One region of the Streptomyces huasconensis genome, then DNA from elsewhere that is predicted to be linked to it. Evidence: riboswitches for the same ligand, from Rfam matches in the RefSeq annotation. Region 1 holds a riboswitch; each other region holds the start of a gene.
What was found. A riboswitch is a leader RNA that binds a small molecule or an ion and turns the genes downstream of it on or off. The one in region 1 is predicted to bind cobalamin.
Positions count from the first base shown of each region.

Region 2: linked by a shared signal. The riboswitch ahead of J2N69_RS12940 (CbtB domain-containing protein) and the one ahead of cobN (cobaltochelatase subunit CobN) in region 1 are both predicted to bind cobalamin.
Region 3: linked by a shared signal. The riboswitch ahead of J2N69_RS02990 (ABC transporter substrate-binding protein) and the one ahead of cobN (cobaltochelatase subunit CobN) in region 1 are both predicted to bind cobalamin.
Region 4: linked by a shared signal. The riboswitch ahead of J2N69_RS24775 (ribonucleoside-diphosphate reductase subunit alpha) and the one ahead of cobN (cobaltochelatase subunit CobN) in region 1 are both predicted to bind cobalamin.

Region 1 covers NZ_CP086119.1:6,306,947-6,311,150, forward strand. Annotated here, with positions in the region: gene cobN (cobaltochelatase subunit CobN) at 1-1,590, opposite strand, end outside; cobalamin riboswitch at 1,627-1,760, opposite strand; gene J2N69_RS28525 (cobalamin biosynthesis protein CobG) at 1,868-3,277, shown strand; gene J2N69_RS28530 (precorrin-8X methylmutase) at 3,289-3,915, shown strand; gene J2N69_RS28535 (precorrin-2 C(20)-methyltransferase) at 3,936-4,204, shown strand, end outside.
Region 2 covers NZ_CP086119.1:2,883,654-2,887,857, reverse strand. Annotated here, with positions in the region: gene J2N69_RS12950 (class F sortase) at 1-271, shown strand, start outside; gene J2N69_RS12945 (CbtA family protein) at 492-1,280, opposite strand; gene J2N69_RS12940 (CbtB domain-containing protein) at 1,304-1,525, opposite strand; cobalamin riboswitch at 1,561-1,702, opposite strand; gene J2N69_RS12935 (glycoside hydrolase family 6 protein) at 1,807-2,841, shown strand; gene glxA (radical copper oxidase GlxA) at 2,928-4,204, opposite strand, start outside.
Region 3 covers NZ_CP086119.1:683,442-687,645, reverse strand. Annotated here, with positions in the region: gene J2N69_RS02995 (FecCD family ABC transporter permease) at 1-1,088, opposite strand, end outside; gene J2N69_RS02990 (ABC transporter substrate-binding protein) at 1,085-2,113, opposite strand; cobalamin riboswitch at 2,144-2,340, opposite strand; gene J2N69_RS02985 (class I SAM-dependent methyltransferase) at 2,384-3,133, opposite strand; gene J2N69_RS02980 (MFS transporter) at 3,140-4,204, opposite strand, start outside.
Region 4 covers NZ_CP086119.1:5,400,731-5,404,934, forward strand. Annotated here, with positions in the region: gene J2N69_RS24775 (ribonucleoside-diphosphate reductase subunit alpha) at 1-2,377, opposite strand, end outside; adenosylcobalamin-variant (AdoCbl-variant) riboswitch at 2,524-2,621, opposite strand; gene J2N69_RS24780 (GNAT family N-acetyltransferase) at 2,695-3,198, opposite strand; gene mctP (monocarboxylate uptake permease MctP) at 3,276-4,204, opposite strand, start outside.

The DNA.
Region 1 (4,204 bases):
GCCGTGCTTGCCCAGGTGGACCATGGCGTCGGCGCCGAAACCGCCGTCGGCGGCCGGGGCGGCGATCCAGCGGTAGGCCGCCAAGTAGTGGTGCGAGGGCGGCAGATCCGGGTCGTGGTAGATCGCGATGGGGTTCTCGCCGAAGCCGCGCGGCGGCTGGATGAGGATGAGGAGGTTGCCGCGCCGCAGGGCGGCGAGGACGATGTCGCCCTCCGGGTCGCCGCCGTCGCCGACGCGCGAGCGGTCCAGGAACATCTCGCCGGGCGGCGGCCCCCAGTGCTGCTCGACGGAGTCCCGCAGCTCCTGCGGCAGCGTGGCGTACCACCGCTTGTAGTCGGCGGCCGGGATGCGGACCGGGTTGGCGGCCAGCTGCTCCTCGGTGAGCCACTCCTGGTCGTGGCCGCCCGCGTCGATCAGCGCGCGGATCAGCTCGTCGCCGTCACCGGAGACGAGGCCCGGGATGTCGGCCTCGGGGCCGAAGTCGTAGCCCTCGGCGCGCAGCCTGCGCAGCAGCGCGACGGCGGAGGCGGGGGTGTCCAGGCCGACCGCGTTGCCGATCCGGGAGTGCTTGGTCGGGTACGCGGACAGGACGAGCGCCAGGCGCTTGTCGGCGGCCGGGATGTGCTTCAGACGCGCGTGCCGTACGGCGATACCGGCGACCCGGGCCGCGCGCTCGGCGTCGGCGACGTACGCCGGAAGGCCGTCCTCGTCGATCTCCTTGAACGAGAACGGGACCGTGATGAGCCGCCCGTCGAACTCCGGCACCGCGATCTGGCTCGCGGCGTCCAGCGGCGAGACGCCCTCGTCGTTCTCCTCCCAGGCCGAACGCGACCCGGTCAGGCAGAGCGCCTGGAGGATCGGCACGTCGAGGCCGGTCAGCGCGCCCGCGTCCCACGACTCGTCGTCGCCGCCCGCGGAGGCCTCGGCGGGCTTGGTGCCGCCGGCCGCGAGGACCGTCGTCACGATGGCGTCGGCGGGGCGCAGCGCGTCGATCAGTTCCGGCTCGGGGGCGCGCAGCGAGGCCACGTACAGCGGCATCGGGCGGCCGCCCGCGTCCTCGATCGCGCCGCACAGGTCGTCGATGAAGGCGGTGTTGCCGCTCATGTGGTGGGCGCGGTAGTAGAGCACCGCCACCGTCGGGCCCTCGACGTCGCGGGCGGCGCGCTCCAGCGGGCCCCAGGACGGGGCGGGCGCCGGCGGGTCGAAGCCGTGGCCGGTGAGGAGCACGGTGTCGGAGAGGAAGCGGGCGAGCTGCTCCAGGTTGGCGGGGCCGCCGTGCGCGAGGTAGGCGTGCGCCTCGGCGGCGATGCCGACCGGCACGGTCGAGGAGGCCATGAGCTGGGCGTCGGGCGCCTGTTCACCGGTGAGCACGACCACCGGCAGACCGCTGGCGATGAGCTGGTCCAGGCCGTCCTGCCAGGCGCGGACGCCACCGAGGAGGCGTACGACGACGAGGTCGGCGCCCTCCAGGAGCGCGGGCAGCTCGGCGAGGTCCAGGCGGGACGGGTTGGCGAACCGGTAGTCGACCGGACCCCCCGCCGCGCGGGCGCTGAGCAGGTCGGTGTCGGAGGTCGACAGCAGCAGAAGCATGCGTGCGCAGGCCTTCCTCGGGGTGTCCGCGCCCCGGGTGGTCGTATGGACGGCGGGAGTTCCTGACTCGCCCCACCTCGGTGGGGCTCACAGTGGCGGGACCGCGCCGGATTCGCACCGGGCTTCCTCCCTCGGGCCCTGGTGGGCCCACGCCGTCGCTGGCGTCGGCGGACCTGGCGGTCCGCCGCCTGCATAGTAAGTCCTGGCCGCCGCCGGTGGGGCGGCCGCCTGCCGGGACGGCCCGTCTCGGCAGGCGACCGGCCGGATCGGCGTGGGTATGCTCGCCGCCATGCCGCCCACCCGAGCAACCTCCACGAACCAGGGCGAATCCCTCATACGCAACCCGGTGCGCGACCGGGGTGACGCCTGCCCCGGAGCGCTTCGACTGCACCGCGCCGACGATGGCGCGCTGGCCCGACTCCGCCTCCCCGCAGGGCTTCTGACGTCCCGTCAGGCGGAGGTTCTCGGGGAGGTGGCGGAGCGCCTGGCGGACGGCCACCTCAGCATCACCTCGCGCGGCAACATCGAGCTGCGCGGCCTCGGCGAGAGCTGCGGCGGACGGCTCTCCGCACTCCTCGCGGACGCGGGCCTGCTGCCCTCCGAACGCCACGAACGCGTCCGCAACATCGTGGCCTCCCCGCTCGCCACCCTCGACCGACTCGGCCACGCGGACGTGCAGTTGTGGGCCCGTGAGCTGGACCGGCTGCTGTGCGGGCAGGAGTGGACGACGGCGCTCTCCGGCCGTTTCCTGTTCGTCCTGGACGACGGGCGCGGGGATGTGGCTCCGCTCGGCGGCGATGTGACCTTGATCGCAGAATCGGGTGGCTCGGGTGGCTCGGGTGGCTCGGGTGGCTCGGGTGGCTCGGGTGGCTCGGGCGGTTCGGACGGCTCGGGTGGCTTGGGCGGAGAGGGTGGCTCTGACGGCTCTGGCGGCACGGCGGTCGTCCGCATCGGGGGCCACGCTCTGCGCGTCCCCGGTATCGACGCCCCGCGCGCCGCCCTCGCCGCCGCCGAAGCCTTCCTCGCCGCCGCGCGTGACGCGGGCAACGGAGCCTGGCGGGTCCGGGAGCTGCCCGCGGGGCACCCCGTCGACCTCGCCGGGGCGCTGGCGCGGCAGGGCATCGACGCCGTACCGGCCGCCGTCCCCTCCGACCCGCCCCGCGCCACCCCCCACCCGCCCGGCGTCATCGGCCGCGCGGTGGCCGTCGGCGCCCCCCTCGGCCGGGTGAGCGCCGCCCAGTGGCGGGCCCTGCTGCCCGCCCCCGCCGACGAACTGCGCGTCACCCCGTGGCGCGGCTTCGTGCTCCCCGGCTTCGCGGACGCCGCGACCGCCCACGCACGCCTCGGCGCGCTCGCCGACGCCGGCTACCTCACCGACCCCGGCTCGCCCTGGCTCGGCGTCTCCGCCTGCACCGGCCGCCCCGGCTGCGCCAAGTCCCTCGCCGACGTCCGCGCCGACGCCGTCCCCGGCGCCGGCGGCCTGCCCGTCCACTGGTCCGGCTGCGAGCGGCGGTGCGGACACCCGCACGGCGACTGGGTGGACGTCCTCGCCACCGGGGACGGGCCGTACGAGGTAACGGTGCGCGGCGGCGGCACGGCGACGCCCGTGAGCGGCGGCGCCACGTTGACCGAGACGGTCACCACAGCACGTATGACAACGGCAACCACCACAACGGCCACGAGATGAGCGAGAGCACAGTGTTCGACTACGAGAAGGACGGCGCGGCGATCTACCGCGAGTCCTTTGCCACCATCCGCGCGGAGGCGGACCTCGCCGGTCTGCCCGCCGACGTCAGCCAGGTCGCGGTGCGGATGATCCACGCCTGCGGGATGGTCGACCTCGTCCGCGACCTCGCCTTCAGCCCCCGCGTGGTGGCCGACGCCCGCAAGGCGCTGCGCGACGGCGCGCCGATCCTGTGCGACGCGAACATGGTCGCGAGCGGCGTCACGCGCAAGCGGCTGCCCGCCGACAACGACGTGATCTGCACCCTCACCGATCCGTCGGTCCCCGGCCTCGCGGAGCGGCTCGGCACCACCCGCAGCGCCGCCGCCATGGAGCTGTGGCGCGACCGCCTCGAAGGCTCCGTCGTCGCCATCGGCAACGCCCCCACCGCGCTCTTCCGCCTCCTGGAGATGATCGAGGAGGGCGCCCCGCGTCCGGCCGCCGTCCTCGGCATCCCGGTCGGCTTCGTCGGCGCCGCCGAGTCCAAGGACGCGCTCGCCGAGCACCGCTCGGGCCTGGAGTACCTGGTCGTACGGGGCCGTCGCGGCGGCAGCGCGATGGCCGCGGCGGCGATCAACGCGATTGCGAGCGAGGCGGAGTGAACACCGAGAACGCCCAGCCCATCGAGAACACTGAGAACACCCAGAACGTCCAGGACACCCAGAACGTCACGAACACCCCGGGGAAGCTGTACGGCGTCGGGCTCGGCCCCGGCGACCCCTCCCTGATGACCGTGCGCGCCGTCGAGGTCATCGCCGCCGCCGACGTCGTCGCGTACCACTCGGCGCGGCACGGCCGCTCCATCGCGCGCTCGATCGCCGCGCGGCACCTGCGCCCCGACCACATCGAGGAACCGCTGGTCTACCCCGTCACCACGGAGACCACCGACCA
Region 2 (4,204 bases), 3.4 Mb from region 1:
GGACCCCGCGGTCTTCTACGACCTCAGCGCGGCGCGCCCCGGCGAGAAGATCGACGTGACCCGCGACGACGGCACCGTCGCCCGGTTCACGATCGACGACGTCCAGGTGGTCACCAGCGACCGCTTCGACGCGCGGAAGGCCTACGGCCCCCATGAGGAGGGCCGCGCCGAACTGCGCCTGATCACCTGCGGCGGCACCTTCGACCGGGCCACGCGCGCCTACACGGCGAACGTGATCGTCTCGGCGTACCTCACGGGCGTACGCCGCTAGGGCCTGTCTGACAATTCCCGTCTGCCTCGCGACGCCATGCACGCTCCCCCGAGCTCTTCGAGCAGGGGGTGCCCCCACTCGCCGCACCGGGCGCAGAGCCAAGTACATCCAGTACGAGGCCCTACGCCCGGCACGCCGAGAGCACGCACCTGACGCCGCGAGGCCGCCCTCCGGGCGACGACGGGAATTGTCAGACAGGCCCTGGGGGCGGCCCGTAGCGCTAGGCGGCCTGCCGCCCGGCCAGTGCCGGGGCCGGAGCCGTCGTCGCGGCACCTCTGGCCGCGCGCACGCCGAGACCGCCGAAGACCGCCGCGAACACCGCCCACAGCAGGGCGTGCGAGGCCAGCGACAGCATGCGGAAGTCCCACAGCAGCGACGCGTCGACCGGCACCGGGTCGGGGTTGCCCGGCAGCAGGAAGAGCGCCGCGAGGACGGCGACCGCGGTGAGGGCCGTCGCGATGTGCCGCACCGGTTCGGGGCGCGCGGCGAGGCGCACGTACACCTGGCGCACCAGGAACATGCCGAGCACGCCGATGACGACAGCCGCGAGCCAGAGCGCCTGGCGGTCGCCGACGGTGCCCGCGTCGCCGACGCCCGGCGGGTTCGCCGGATAGCGCAGCCCGGGCAGGAGCGAGACCGCGAGGAAGGCCGCCGCGGAGAAGGCCAGCGCGCGCGGCCACGGCAGGGCGCGCGGATCGCGCCGGTGCACCGCGGCGTACGCGACGGCGAACAGCACGCCGACGGCCAGGCCCGCGACGACCGCGGTGACGACGAGACCGCCGTGCTGGGTGGAGCGGCTGAACAGCTCTTCGTGGTGCTGGACGGCCTGGGCCGCGCCGTGCGCGTGCTCCTCGGCGGCCGCCCGCTTCTCCTCGGCGCGGATCGCGCGGTCCATCAACGGCTCGGCGAGCAGCAGGGAGAAGAGGCCGGCCGTGAGACCCGCCGCTCCGCCCGCGGCCAGACCGCGTCCGAGCAGGGGAAGTACAGGGGAGGAAGGTGCTGAGGGCATGGTGCTGATGTCCGTCCGCCCGGTCAGTGGCACGGGGCACCGAAGAGGTGCCGGCCGTCGTGCGCGAACTCGTGGAGGTAGTCGCCGGTCGCCGAGATCAGCGAGCCGTTGTCCATGAAGACGGCGTAGAGCGCGATGAGCGCGACGACCGCGGCGGCCGAGGCGATCAGCCAGTCACGGGTCCGCGTCACGGCGGCCTGGCTCGCCGTGGTGTCGGTGTGCGGAGCTGCGGAGTGCAGGGACATACCGGGTGGGCCTCCTTCTGGGGTTTCCACGCCCCATGGCAGGAGGACGACGGGTCAGTTCCTGACTTCCGCGTACGAGCGTGCGTACGCGGTCACAGTGGCGGGACCGTCCCGGATTCGCACCGGGTTCCTGGCGACCGTCGCCTCGATGTATGGACTTGTCGTCACGGAGAGTCCCAGCGCGTCGCGTCCCTGTCAACACCCGTCCCTGTCGACACCCGCTGGCCGGAGGTGCGCTGTGTCAGGATGGGGATACGGACAGTGCACCCGAGGGGGAGTGTATGTACCGAAACGACACCGGCCGCGGACGTCGTTCCGTGGCCAGGGGGGTGAGGACGGGGGTGGTGCTCGCGGGGGCCGCGCTGCTCCTGTCCGCGTGCTCCTCCTCCGGTGGCGACCCGGGGGAGAACGCGTCGGGGCCGCCCGCGGAGCAGCAGCCCAGGAGCAAGAACCCGTACTGGGTCAACCCGGAGGGGAACGCGGCCAGGCAGGTCACCGCGTACGAGAAGGACGGCGAGCGGGACGACGCCGAGCTGATCCGGAGAATCGCCCGCCGGCCGGTCGCCGAGTGGCTCGTCCCGGAGAACGCCGAGGACCAGGCGCGCGGCTTCACCGAGGCCGCCGAGAAGGCCGGCCGGGACGCCCTGCTGGTCCTCTACAACATCCCGCACCGCGACTGCGGCCAGTACTCGGGCGGCGGCGCGGCCGACGGCGACGCCTACCGCGCGTTCGTCGACGAGGTCGCCCGGGGCATCGGCGACCGGCGCGCCACGGTGATCCTGGAGCCGGACGCCGTACTGCACATGGTCGACAACTGCACGCCGGAACAGTTCCACGAGGAGCGCTACGACCTCCTCGGCGGCGCCATCGAGAAACTCACGTCCCTGAAGAACACGAAGGTGTACCTCGACGCGGGCAACGCGGGCTGGCAGAACCCCGACTCGCTCTGGGAGCCCCTGAAGCGGTCCGGCGTCGAGCGGGCCGACGGCTTCTCGGTGAACGTCGCCAACTTTCAGACCACCGAGGCCAGTACGGAGTACGGCAAGAAGCTCTCGGCGAAGATCGGCGGCAAGCCGTTCGTCATCGACACCGGGCGCAACGGCAACGGCCCTTACGACAAGGGCAAGGACCCGTGGTGCAACCCGCCGGGGCGGGCGCTCGGCGAGGAGCCGACGACGGAGACGGGCGATCCGCTCGTCGACGCCTACCTGTGGATCAAGCGGCCGGGGGAGTCCGACGGGACGTGCCGGGGCGGCCCCAAGGCGGGCGAGTGGTGGCCGGAGTACGCACTCGGCCTCGCAAAAAACGCCGGCTGAGGGGAGCGCCCCGTAAGGGGCGCGGGGAACTGCGCGCTCAGCCCAGGAAAAGCCGCAGTTCCCCACGCACCCGCCCGATTTGACCTCTACGGCACGCGAACCCACCGAGCCCGGCTCGGAGTCCCCTGATCATCCGTGACGAAAAGCATGTACCACCCGGACTCCACCAGACTCCGATTCCTCGGAACCGTCACGGAAACCGCCCCTTTGGACGTCTTCAAGTCCAGCGCGATCGACGTCTGGTCGATATCCGTGACATGAGTAGACGCACTCGGCCGAATCAAGCGGGCCGTCTTGATGGAGGACGCGTGCCGCGTCGGAAACGTACCGGACTCCCCTCGCTCGATCGTCTCAGGCCCCCGGCCAAGGCCCGGCCGCGCACCGCGGTAGAGGTACGGCGGCGTGTAGATCTCGATGCGCTGCTCGAAGACGCCCGGCTTGGTGTCGGCCTCGTCGGCGAAGAGCGGGTCCGAGCCGAAGAACATCACGCGGCCGTCGGGCAGCAGGACCGACCCGGAGTGGTAGTTGCGGCCGACCAGCGGGTCGGCGACCCTGCGCATCTCCCCGGTCCTCGCGTCGTAGATCCGCGCCTGGCGGATGTCGGAGTCGCCGCGCCCGCGGTAGTCCTGCGAGCCGCCGGAGATCAGGACGGTGTCGTCCGGCAGCGTCGAGATCTGCGGGTAGCGCGTGCCCTTCTCCAGGGAGGGCCCGTCGACGAACCGCGGCTCGTCCGCCGTCAGGTCCACGACGCGGGTCTTCTCGCTGGACCGCTTGGACTCGCCGACACCGCCGCCGCCGACCACCATGTACTTCTGGTCCTGGGCGGGCGGCAGCTCGACCGTGCCGGAGGTCTCCAGGAGATGCTGGTCGCTCAGGCCCGGGACGCCCTTCCATGTGTTGGTCCGCAGGTCCCAGATGCCCGGCTTGCGGCCGACGTCGGCGGGGCCGTACCCCGCGTTGGAACCGGAGTAGAAGAGCCTGCCGTCGGTCATCTGGAAGATCGCCGGGTACGTCGGGAACTGCCGGACGCCCTTGGTGTACGTCCACTTCCTGGTTCTCGGGTCGTACACCTCGTTCTTGCCCGGCACCAGCTGGCCGATCTCGTCCAGGCCCGAGGTGGAGAGGATGCGGCCGTCGGTCAGTGTGGTCAGCGTGGGGTACCAGCGGGCCTCGTTCATCGGGTCGACCTTGATGTACCGCTCGGCGACCGGGTCGAACTCGAAGGCGTCCTTGATCCCCTGGAAGTCCTTCTTGTCCAGGGCGAGTTTCTGGGCCATGCCGTAGACGTTGCGCCGGTCGGTGCCCTTCATGCCGTGGACGCGGTAGTTGTCCTGGGTGCCCGTCTCGTATGCGGCGCCGCTCC
Region 3 (4,204 bases), 5.6 Mb from region 1:
GCGCTTCGGCGCATGAGCCACAGGAAGAACGGGCCGCCGCACAGGGCCGTGAGCACGCCGACGGGTATCTCCAGGGGTGCGGCGACGATGCGGGCGGCGATGTCCGCCCAGATGAGGAAGACCGCGCCGCCGAGCGCGGCCGTCGGCAGGACGCGGCGGTGGTCGCCGCCGACGAGGAGCCGGACGGTGTGCGGCAGCATCAGGCCGACGAATCCGATGGGACCGGCCGCGGCGACCAGGACGCCGGTCACCAAGGACAGCAGGACGAACATCCGCGCGCGGAACCGGGCCACGTCCAGGCCCATCGTCGTCGCGGCCTCCTCGCCGGCCAGCAGCAGGTTCAGGTTGCGGGCCTGCGCCATGAGGACCCCGGTGCCGAGGAGCAGGGCGGCGCTGGGGAGCCAGAGGGTGTCCCAGCTGACCCCGCCGAGGCCGCCGAGGGTCCAGGCGAGGACGGCGCGGGCTTCGTTGCCCCGGTCGGTGGTGAGGAGCAGCAGGTCGAGTACGGCGGTGAGGACGGCGGCGATGGCGACACCGGCGAGGACCAGCCGCGTGGAGGTGATCCGGCCGCCGGTGCGGGCGGTGGCGTAGACGAGGAGAAGGGCACCCAGCGCGCCGGCGAACGCGGCGACCGACAGGGACACGGGGCCGAAGAGGGTCACCCCGAACACGATCACCGTCACGGCGCCGAGCGAGGCGCCGGAGGAGACGCCGAGCAGGTAGGGCTCGGCGAGCGGGTTGCGGATCAGGGCCTGCAGTGCGGTGCCGACCACGGCGAGGCCCGCGCCGGCCACCGCGCCGAGGAGCACCCGAGGCGCGCGGACGTCCAGCACGATGGTCTCGCGCGCGCGGGACCAGCCCGGCTCCGCCCCGTCGGCGCCCAGCGCCTGCGTGACGATGCCCCACACCTGGCCGGGCGGCACCTGGACGGAGCCGATGGCAAGGCCCGCCATGACGGAGAGCACGAGGAGGACGGTCAGGGCGGTGAGGGTGACGACGAGGCCCGGGCCTGTTCTGCGAACGTCCCTTTGGCCTCCTCTTACGGTCCGCTCGGCGCCGGTTCCCGTGTCGGTGGCGGAGGCCGTCACCCGAAGCTCTTGGGGTGGATGCCGCGGGCCAGGTCCTCCACCGCGTACGCGGAGCGCACGCCGACCAGGGTGGCGGTCAGGGGCAGCACGACGAACCGCTTGTTCCTGATGGCGGGCACGTCCTTGAGAGCGGGCTGCGCGAGCAGGAATTCCTTCTTCTGCTCGATGCTGCCGGCGCCGGCGTAGTCGTAGATCGCGATGACCTCAGGCTTGCGCTCGACGACTTGTTCCCAGGAGACGTCACCGAAGACGTCGTCGAGGTCGGCGAAGACGTTCTTGCCCCCGGCAAGCCGGATCAGTTCGGTGCCGAGGCTCTTGCCACCGGCGGTGAAGGCGGTCTTGTCGCCGCTGTCGTAAACGAAGACGGGCACGTCGGGCTCGTCCGCGACGGTCTTCGCGGCCTTGTCGACCCGGGCCTTCAGGTCGGACACCAGCTGGTCCGCCCGGTCGGACACGCCGAAGATCTTTCCGACGGTGCGGATCTCCTCATACGTGTCGTCCATCGTCACCCGCTTCTTTCCGCAGTACTCGCGGTTGAGGTGGGTGTCGATGCCCGCGTCCCGGAACGCCTTGCGGGAGCGGCCCTCCTTCTCGTCGAAGGCGCTGCCGTAGCCGCCGTAGACGAGGTCGGGTTCCTTGTCCAGGACGGTTTCGAACGACGGCTCCTTCTTGGCCAGTTCCGGAAGGGACGCGAAGTCCTTCGCCAGTTCGGGCAGGACGGCGGAGTCCGGGAAGGCGGTGCCGGCCATGCGGTCCTTCAGGCCGAGGGAGAGCATCAGCTCGGCCGGGTGCTGGTGGATGGTGACGACGCGGGACGGCGGCTTGTCATACGTCGTCTTCACGCCGCAGTTGTCGATGGTGACGGGAAAGCCCGCCGCCCGGGAAGCCGTTGCCTTCCCGTTCCGGGCGGTGTCCTGCGACGAGCCGCATCCGGCGGCCAGCAAGGCCGCGCACAGGGCGAGGGCCGCGGTGCAGCGGGCCCCGCGCTTGCGGACAGGGGTGAACAACGGGGGACGGGTGTGCACGTGAAGCCTCCTGGGGAGTCCGCGCTCCTCGGATCGGGCCCGCGACAGGCCAGTGTCCTGACTCCCGGATCGACGCTCCCCTTGCCTTCCCGCGTGGCGCGCAGTGGCATGCCGAAGGGTGCACTCCCCGGTCACAGTGGCGGGACCGTGCCGGATTCGCACCGGCTTCCTGTTCCCCGTCGCGGTGATGACCTGGTGATCCTACGATCTGCCGGGCGCCGCTCAAAAGGGCGTGCGGGCCCCTTCGCACGCCCCCCCCCCGGGCCTCGCTCACTCCTCCCGGACCGCCCGCAGCACCAGGCGCTCGGCGTCCTGGTCGTAGGGGCGGGCGTCGAACCCGCCGAACACCTCCACCCGGCCGAACCCCGCCTCCTCCACCATGTGCCGCAACTCCACCGCGCTGTACACGAACCACACCAGGGTGGCCCGCGTCACCCGCTCGCCGCGGACCAGAACCCAGTCGCTGCGCAGCCGCGCCCAGTCGTCCAGCACGGTGTCGGTCTGCACCAGCAGGTCATCGCCTCGCTGGACCACCTTCGGCGGAGTGACCTTGCGGGCCAGCAGCTCCTTTCCGGCGAGGTCCAGGACGAGGGTGCCTCCGGGCGCCAGGGAGGTGTACATGGTGCGCAGCATGCGCGCGTTGTCGGCGGGGTCCTCGAAGTACCCGAAGGAGGTGAACATGTTGAGGACGACATCGAAGGCGCCCGGTGGCTCGTAGTCGCGTGCGTCGGCCCGCACGTATGTGACCCGCACCCCGGAGTCGGCCGTGTGTTTGCGCGCCCGGTCCAGCATGGCCGGGCTCAGGTCCACCCCGGTGACGTCGTGGCCGCAGCGTGCGAGCGGGACCGTGAACACGCCGGTGCCGCAGCACAGGTCCAGCACCCTGGCACCGGTGGGAAAGGAGAGCAGGGGAGAGGTCGCCAGCAGTTCCTCGGCCTGCGCGTGGCGCTGCTCGGAGAAGAGGAAGTCGTGGAACTCGGTCCAGAAGTCATCGTCCTGGAAGCCGCCCGTTCGTGCCATGCGGTCTCAGTGCTCCTTCGTCGTCGTCATCATGCGGGTGGGGTGTCTCGCCGGGCGCTCGCGCAGCGTCAGCAGGAGCAGAAGCAGGGGCAGCAGTACGCACTGTGCGGCGGCCAGGAGCCAGAACCAGCCGGTGTTCCCCGCCTGTTCGGTGAGCCCGTACACCTGTCCGCCGAGCACTCCGCTCGCGCAGGCGCCGAGCCCCGCGGCCAGCCGCTGCTGGCCGAAGACCACGGCGTCCGAGCGTGAGCTGCGGTGCAGCGCCTCCAGGTCGTTCTTGAGGAACAGGACGATGTCGCCCAGGGTGATCAGCGCCCCGCCCGCCAGCAGCGCGGGCCGGGTGCCGATCGCGAGGACGGCCAGCCCGGCGGCCAGACCCGTGAAGCCGACCGCGAGGGCCGTCGCGTAGGGCATGCGCCGGATCAGGCCGGACGCGAGGGGCTGTACGACGATGACCAGCGTGAAGCAGAGCAGCAGGACCAGGCTGTAGAACGTGCTGGTGGCCCGCTCGACGGCGTACACCGCCAGGAAGTGCTGGAAGTGGAAGTAGAGGTAGAAGGCGAGCGCGTTGGCGGCGAACGGCAAGGCCGCCACCCCGGCCAGCAGCCCCTGCCCGGCCGGCTGCCCGCCTGACTCCCCGGCCCCCGCCGCCGGGAGCCGCGCGTGGCCCGCGGCGACCAGGACGAACAGAGCGGTGACGGACACGAACAGCCAGCCGGGCGAGGACAGCACGAACGGCCCGGCGACCAGCGGCCCCACCGCCATGCCCGCGTTGAGGGCGGCATTGCCCGCGGCCAGGAACGCCGGACGGCGCTCGTCGTCCACGCCGTGCACGAGGTACGCCTTGTTGGCGGGCAGATACAGCGCGGCGCCGCAGCACGTCAGCACCAGCGCCCCGACAGCCAACGGCGGCCAGCGCAAGGCCAACAGGAGGCCGACGAATCCGGCGGTGCGGATGATCAGAGCCCACAGCATCGTGCGGCGCAGCCCGATCCGGTCCGCCAGGGCCCCGCCTACGATCCCTCCGGAGAACTGCACGAGGGACGCCGCGGCCAGCACGACACCCACCGC
Region 4 (4,204 bases), 910 kb from region 1:
TTTCCAGGGAGCAGGCGACGGCCTCTTCGGCCGTGACCTGCGCGGGGACGGGAGCGGCGGCGGTGTTCGAGCCGCCGGCCGCGCGGGCGATGCGCGTGGCGGGGCGCGAGCGCAGGTAGTACGTCGTCTTCAGGCCCTGCTGCCAGGCGTACGCGTACATCGAGGAGAGCTTGCCGATGGTCGGCGTCTCCAGGAAGAGGTTCAGCGACTGCGCCTGGTCGAGGAACGGGGTGCGCGCGGCGGCCATGTCGATCAGGCCGCGCTGCGGGATCTCCCAGGCCGTGCGGTAGAGCGCGCGGACGTCCGCGGGAATCCAGCTGAAGCCCTGCACCGAGCCGCTGGCCTCGCGCAGCGCCTCGCGGGTCTGCTCGTCCCAGACGCCGAGCCGCTTCAGCTCCTGGACCAGGTAGGCGTTGACCTGGAGGAACTCGCCGGACAGCGTCTCGCGCTTGAAGAGGTTGGAGACCTGCGGCTCGATGCACTCGTAGACACCCGCGATGGACGCGATGGTGGCGGTCGGCGCGATGGCCAGCAGCAGGGAGTTGCGCATGCCGGTCTCGGCGATGCGGGCCCGCAGCGCGTCCCACCGCTCCGGCCAGGTCAGCTCGACGTCGTAGTGGTCGGGGTGCAGCACGCCGCGCGCGGTGCGGGTCTTCTCCCAGGCGGGCAGCGGGCCCTCCCGCTCGGCGAGGTCGGCCGACGCCTCGTACGCGGCGAGCATGATCCGCTCGGCGATGCGGGTGGACAGGGCGCGGGCCTCGGGGGAGTCGAACGGCAGCCGCAGCTGGAAGAAGACGTCCTGGAGGCCCATCGCGCCGAGGCCCACCGGGCGCCACTTGGCGTTGGAGCGGCCGGCCTGCTCGGTCGGGTAGAAGTTGATGTCGACCACGCGGTCGAGGAACGTCACGGCGGTGCGGACCGTCTCGTCAAGACGCTCCCAGTCGATGTCCCGGATCGCCGTGTCCACGAACGCGCCGAGGTTCACCGAGCCGAGGTTGCACACGGCCGTCTCGCCGTCGTCCGTCACCTCCAGGATCTCGGTGCAGAGGTTGGAGGAGTGCACGGTGTGGCCGGGCTCCGCCGTCTGGTTGGCGGTGCGGTTGGCGGCGTCCTTGAACGTCATCCAGCCGTTTCCGGTCTGCGCGAGGGTGCGCATCATGCGGCCGTACAGGTCCCGGGCCGGGATGGTCTTCTTCGCGAGCCCGGCGGCCTCCGCCTCGCGGTAGGCGGCGTCGAACTCCTCGCCCCACAGGTCGACGAGGTCGGGCACGTCGGCCGGGGAGAACAGTGACCAGTCCTGGTCGGCGGCGACGCGGCGCATGAACTCGTCCGGAATCCAGTGCGCGAGGTTGAGGTTGTGCGTGCGGCGCGCGTCCTCACCGGTGTTGTCGCGCAGCTCCAGGAACTCCTCGATGTCGGAGTGCCACGTCTCCAGGTAGACCGCGGCCGCGCCCTTGCGCCGGCCGCCCTGGTTCACGGCGGCGACCGAGGCGTCCAGGGTCTTCAGGAACGGCACGATGCCGTTGGAGTGCCCGTTCGTGCCGCGGATCAGCGAACCCCGGGACCGGATGCGGGAGTACGAAAGGCCGATGCCGCCCGCGTGCTTGGAGAGCCGCGCGACCTGGTGGTAGCGGTCGTAGATGGAGTCCAGCTCGTCCAGCGGGGAGTCGAGGAGGTAGCAGGAGGACATCTGCGGGTGGCGGGTGCCGGAGTTGAAGAGCGTCGGCGAGGAGGGCAGGTAGTCCAGGCGGCTCATCAGGCCGTACAGCGCGGCGACCTCGTCCACGGCGGCGGCGCCGTCGTCCTTGGCCAGACCGCTCGCGACGCGCAGCATGAAGTGCTGCGGGGTCTCGATGACCTGCCGGGTGATCGGGTGGCGCAGCAGATAGCGGCTGTGCAGGGTGCGCAGGCCGAAGTACTCGAACCGGAAGTCGGCGCCGTCGGCGAGCGCGGCGACCACCAGCGCGTCGAGCCGGGCCGCGTGCGCCGTCACGAAGGACGCCGTGCGGTCGGCGATGAGCCCCTCGCGGTGGCCGACCGCCACGGAGTCGGTGAAGGAGCGCACGCCCTGCGTGGCCGCCTCCTCGCGGATGCCGATCGACAGGAGCCGGGCCGCCAGCTTCGAGTACGCCGGGTCCTCGGCGATGAGCCCCGCGGCCGCCTCGGTCGCCAGTTCCCGCAGCTCCGAGAGGTCCGCCTTGGCCGAGCGGCCGCGCAGGGCGGCGGCGGCGACCCGGCCGGGGTCGGCGTCGGGGAGGTCGGCGGTGAGATCGGTCAGGGTGCGCAGCAGCGCGGCCCCTGGCCCGTCGGTTCCCTCGGCACCCTGGGCGGTGGGCGTCGACGGCGCTGACGCGGGTTCGGCAGGCGCGATGGTCACGTGGGGGGCACTCCCTCGCTCGGCTCTGGGCCAGGGGGAGGCGGACGGCACACACGGGCGCACCCGGGCAGGGCGGCGTACCGCGTCCACCGGCCCACTCCACGAGGCCCGGACGGTCGGCACCCGGGCCGGACGGCACGGGTGCACTGTCGGCAGGTCATCGGACTCCGCGTACGCCGAATGCGTACACATGCACCGTTGCGGGACAGTTCCGGACTTGCACCGGATTTCCCTGCGGCGACAGCGAGCACGAGCATACATCTTGTGCCGGGCCTGAGAAGCGGGCCCACATCTTGTGTCGGCTCGCGGAGTGGTGGCTAGAGCTTCAGCGCGTACGCCAGCAGCGGCACCGTCTCGATCGGCCGCCAGTCACGCTCGGGCGTCCGTACGAACCCGAGGCGCTCGTACAGCCGGTGGGCGGCGTGCATGGACCTCTGCGTGGACAGCACGAGCGAGGTGCGGCCCGCTTCCTTGGCGCGTCGCACGCACTCCCGTACGAGCGCTTCGCCGGCGCCCCGGCCGCGCGCCTCGGCAGAGACGGCGAGCATCCGTATCTCCGCGTCGTTCGCGCCCGCGATGTCGGCCATCGGCCCGCCGGAGGGGACGTAGGTGACGCCGCCGAGCACCTTGCCCGCCACCTCGGCGACGAGGATCTCGGCGTGCGCCGCGCGTCCCGGCACGTCCCGCAGCACGGCGAGGTAGGGGTCGTCCTCCCCGAAGTCCAGGTGGCCGCCGTCGAGATAGGCCTGCGCGGTGAGGGCGCCCAGCGCCTCGTACTCCTCGGGGAGGGCCCGCCTGATCGTGAGGGTCGTCGTGTCCATGGGCCGCAGTGTGCAACACGGGTACGACAGAGGGCCGCCGGTTTTTCCGGCGGCCCTCCGTCGCGGCGGGGCGGGGCTCAGTGCCCGGCGCCCGCGGTCGCCTTGGGCAGTTCCTCCATGACGCCCGGGTCGCCCGCGTCGGCGGTGTAGTCCCCGGGGGAGGTCTCGTCGACGCCGTCCGGGGCCTTCAGCGCCTTCAGGACGAAGGTGAGGACCACGGTCACGATGACGTTCAGGACGAACGCGGTGAGGCCGATGTAGCCGATCTCGCCGATGCCCGGGATCGTGTCCGAGGAGCCGCCGAAGTGCTTCTGCGTCGGCGACGCGACGCCGTACGCGGCCAGTGTGCCGTAGACCATGCCGACCGCCCAGCCGCCCAGCAGCGCCCAGCGGTGGAACCAGCGCGTGAAGAGGCCGCCGACCAGCGCGGGCATCGTCTGGAGAATCCAGATGCCGCCGAGCAGCTGGAAGTTGATCGCGACCGTCTTGTCCATGGTGAGGACGAAGACGAGCGCGCCGACCTTCACCAGGAGCGAGACCAGCTTGGAGACCTTGGTCTCCTGCGCGGGCGTCGCGTCGGGCCTGATGAAGTCCTTGTAGATGTTGCGGGTGAAGAGGTTCGCGGCCGCGATCGACATGATGGCCGCCGGGACCAGCGCGCCGATGCCGATGGCCGCGAACGCCACGCCCGTGAACCAGTCGGGGAACATGTCCTCGAACAGCTGCGGGATCGCCAACTGGCCGTTCTCCACCTTGACCCCGGCCGCGATCGCCATGAAGCCGAGCAGCGCCAGCAGGCCGAGCATCAGCGAGTACAGCGGCAGGATCGTGGTGTTGCGGCGGATCACGTCACGGCTCCTGGACGAGAGCGTCGCGGTGATCGAGTGCGGATACATGAACAGCGCCAGCGCCGAACCGAGCGCGAGCGTCGCGTACGTCCACTGCCCGGCCTCGGCGGGCGCGAGCGCGCCGCGCGGTTTGTCGGTCGCCGGGTTGGTCTGCGCGA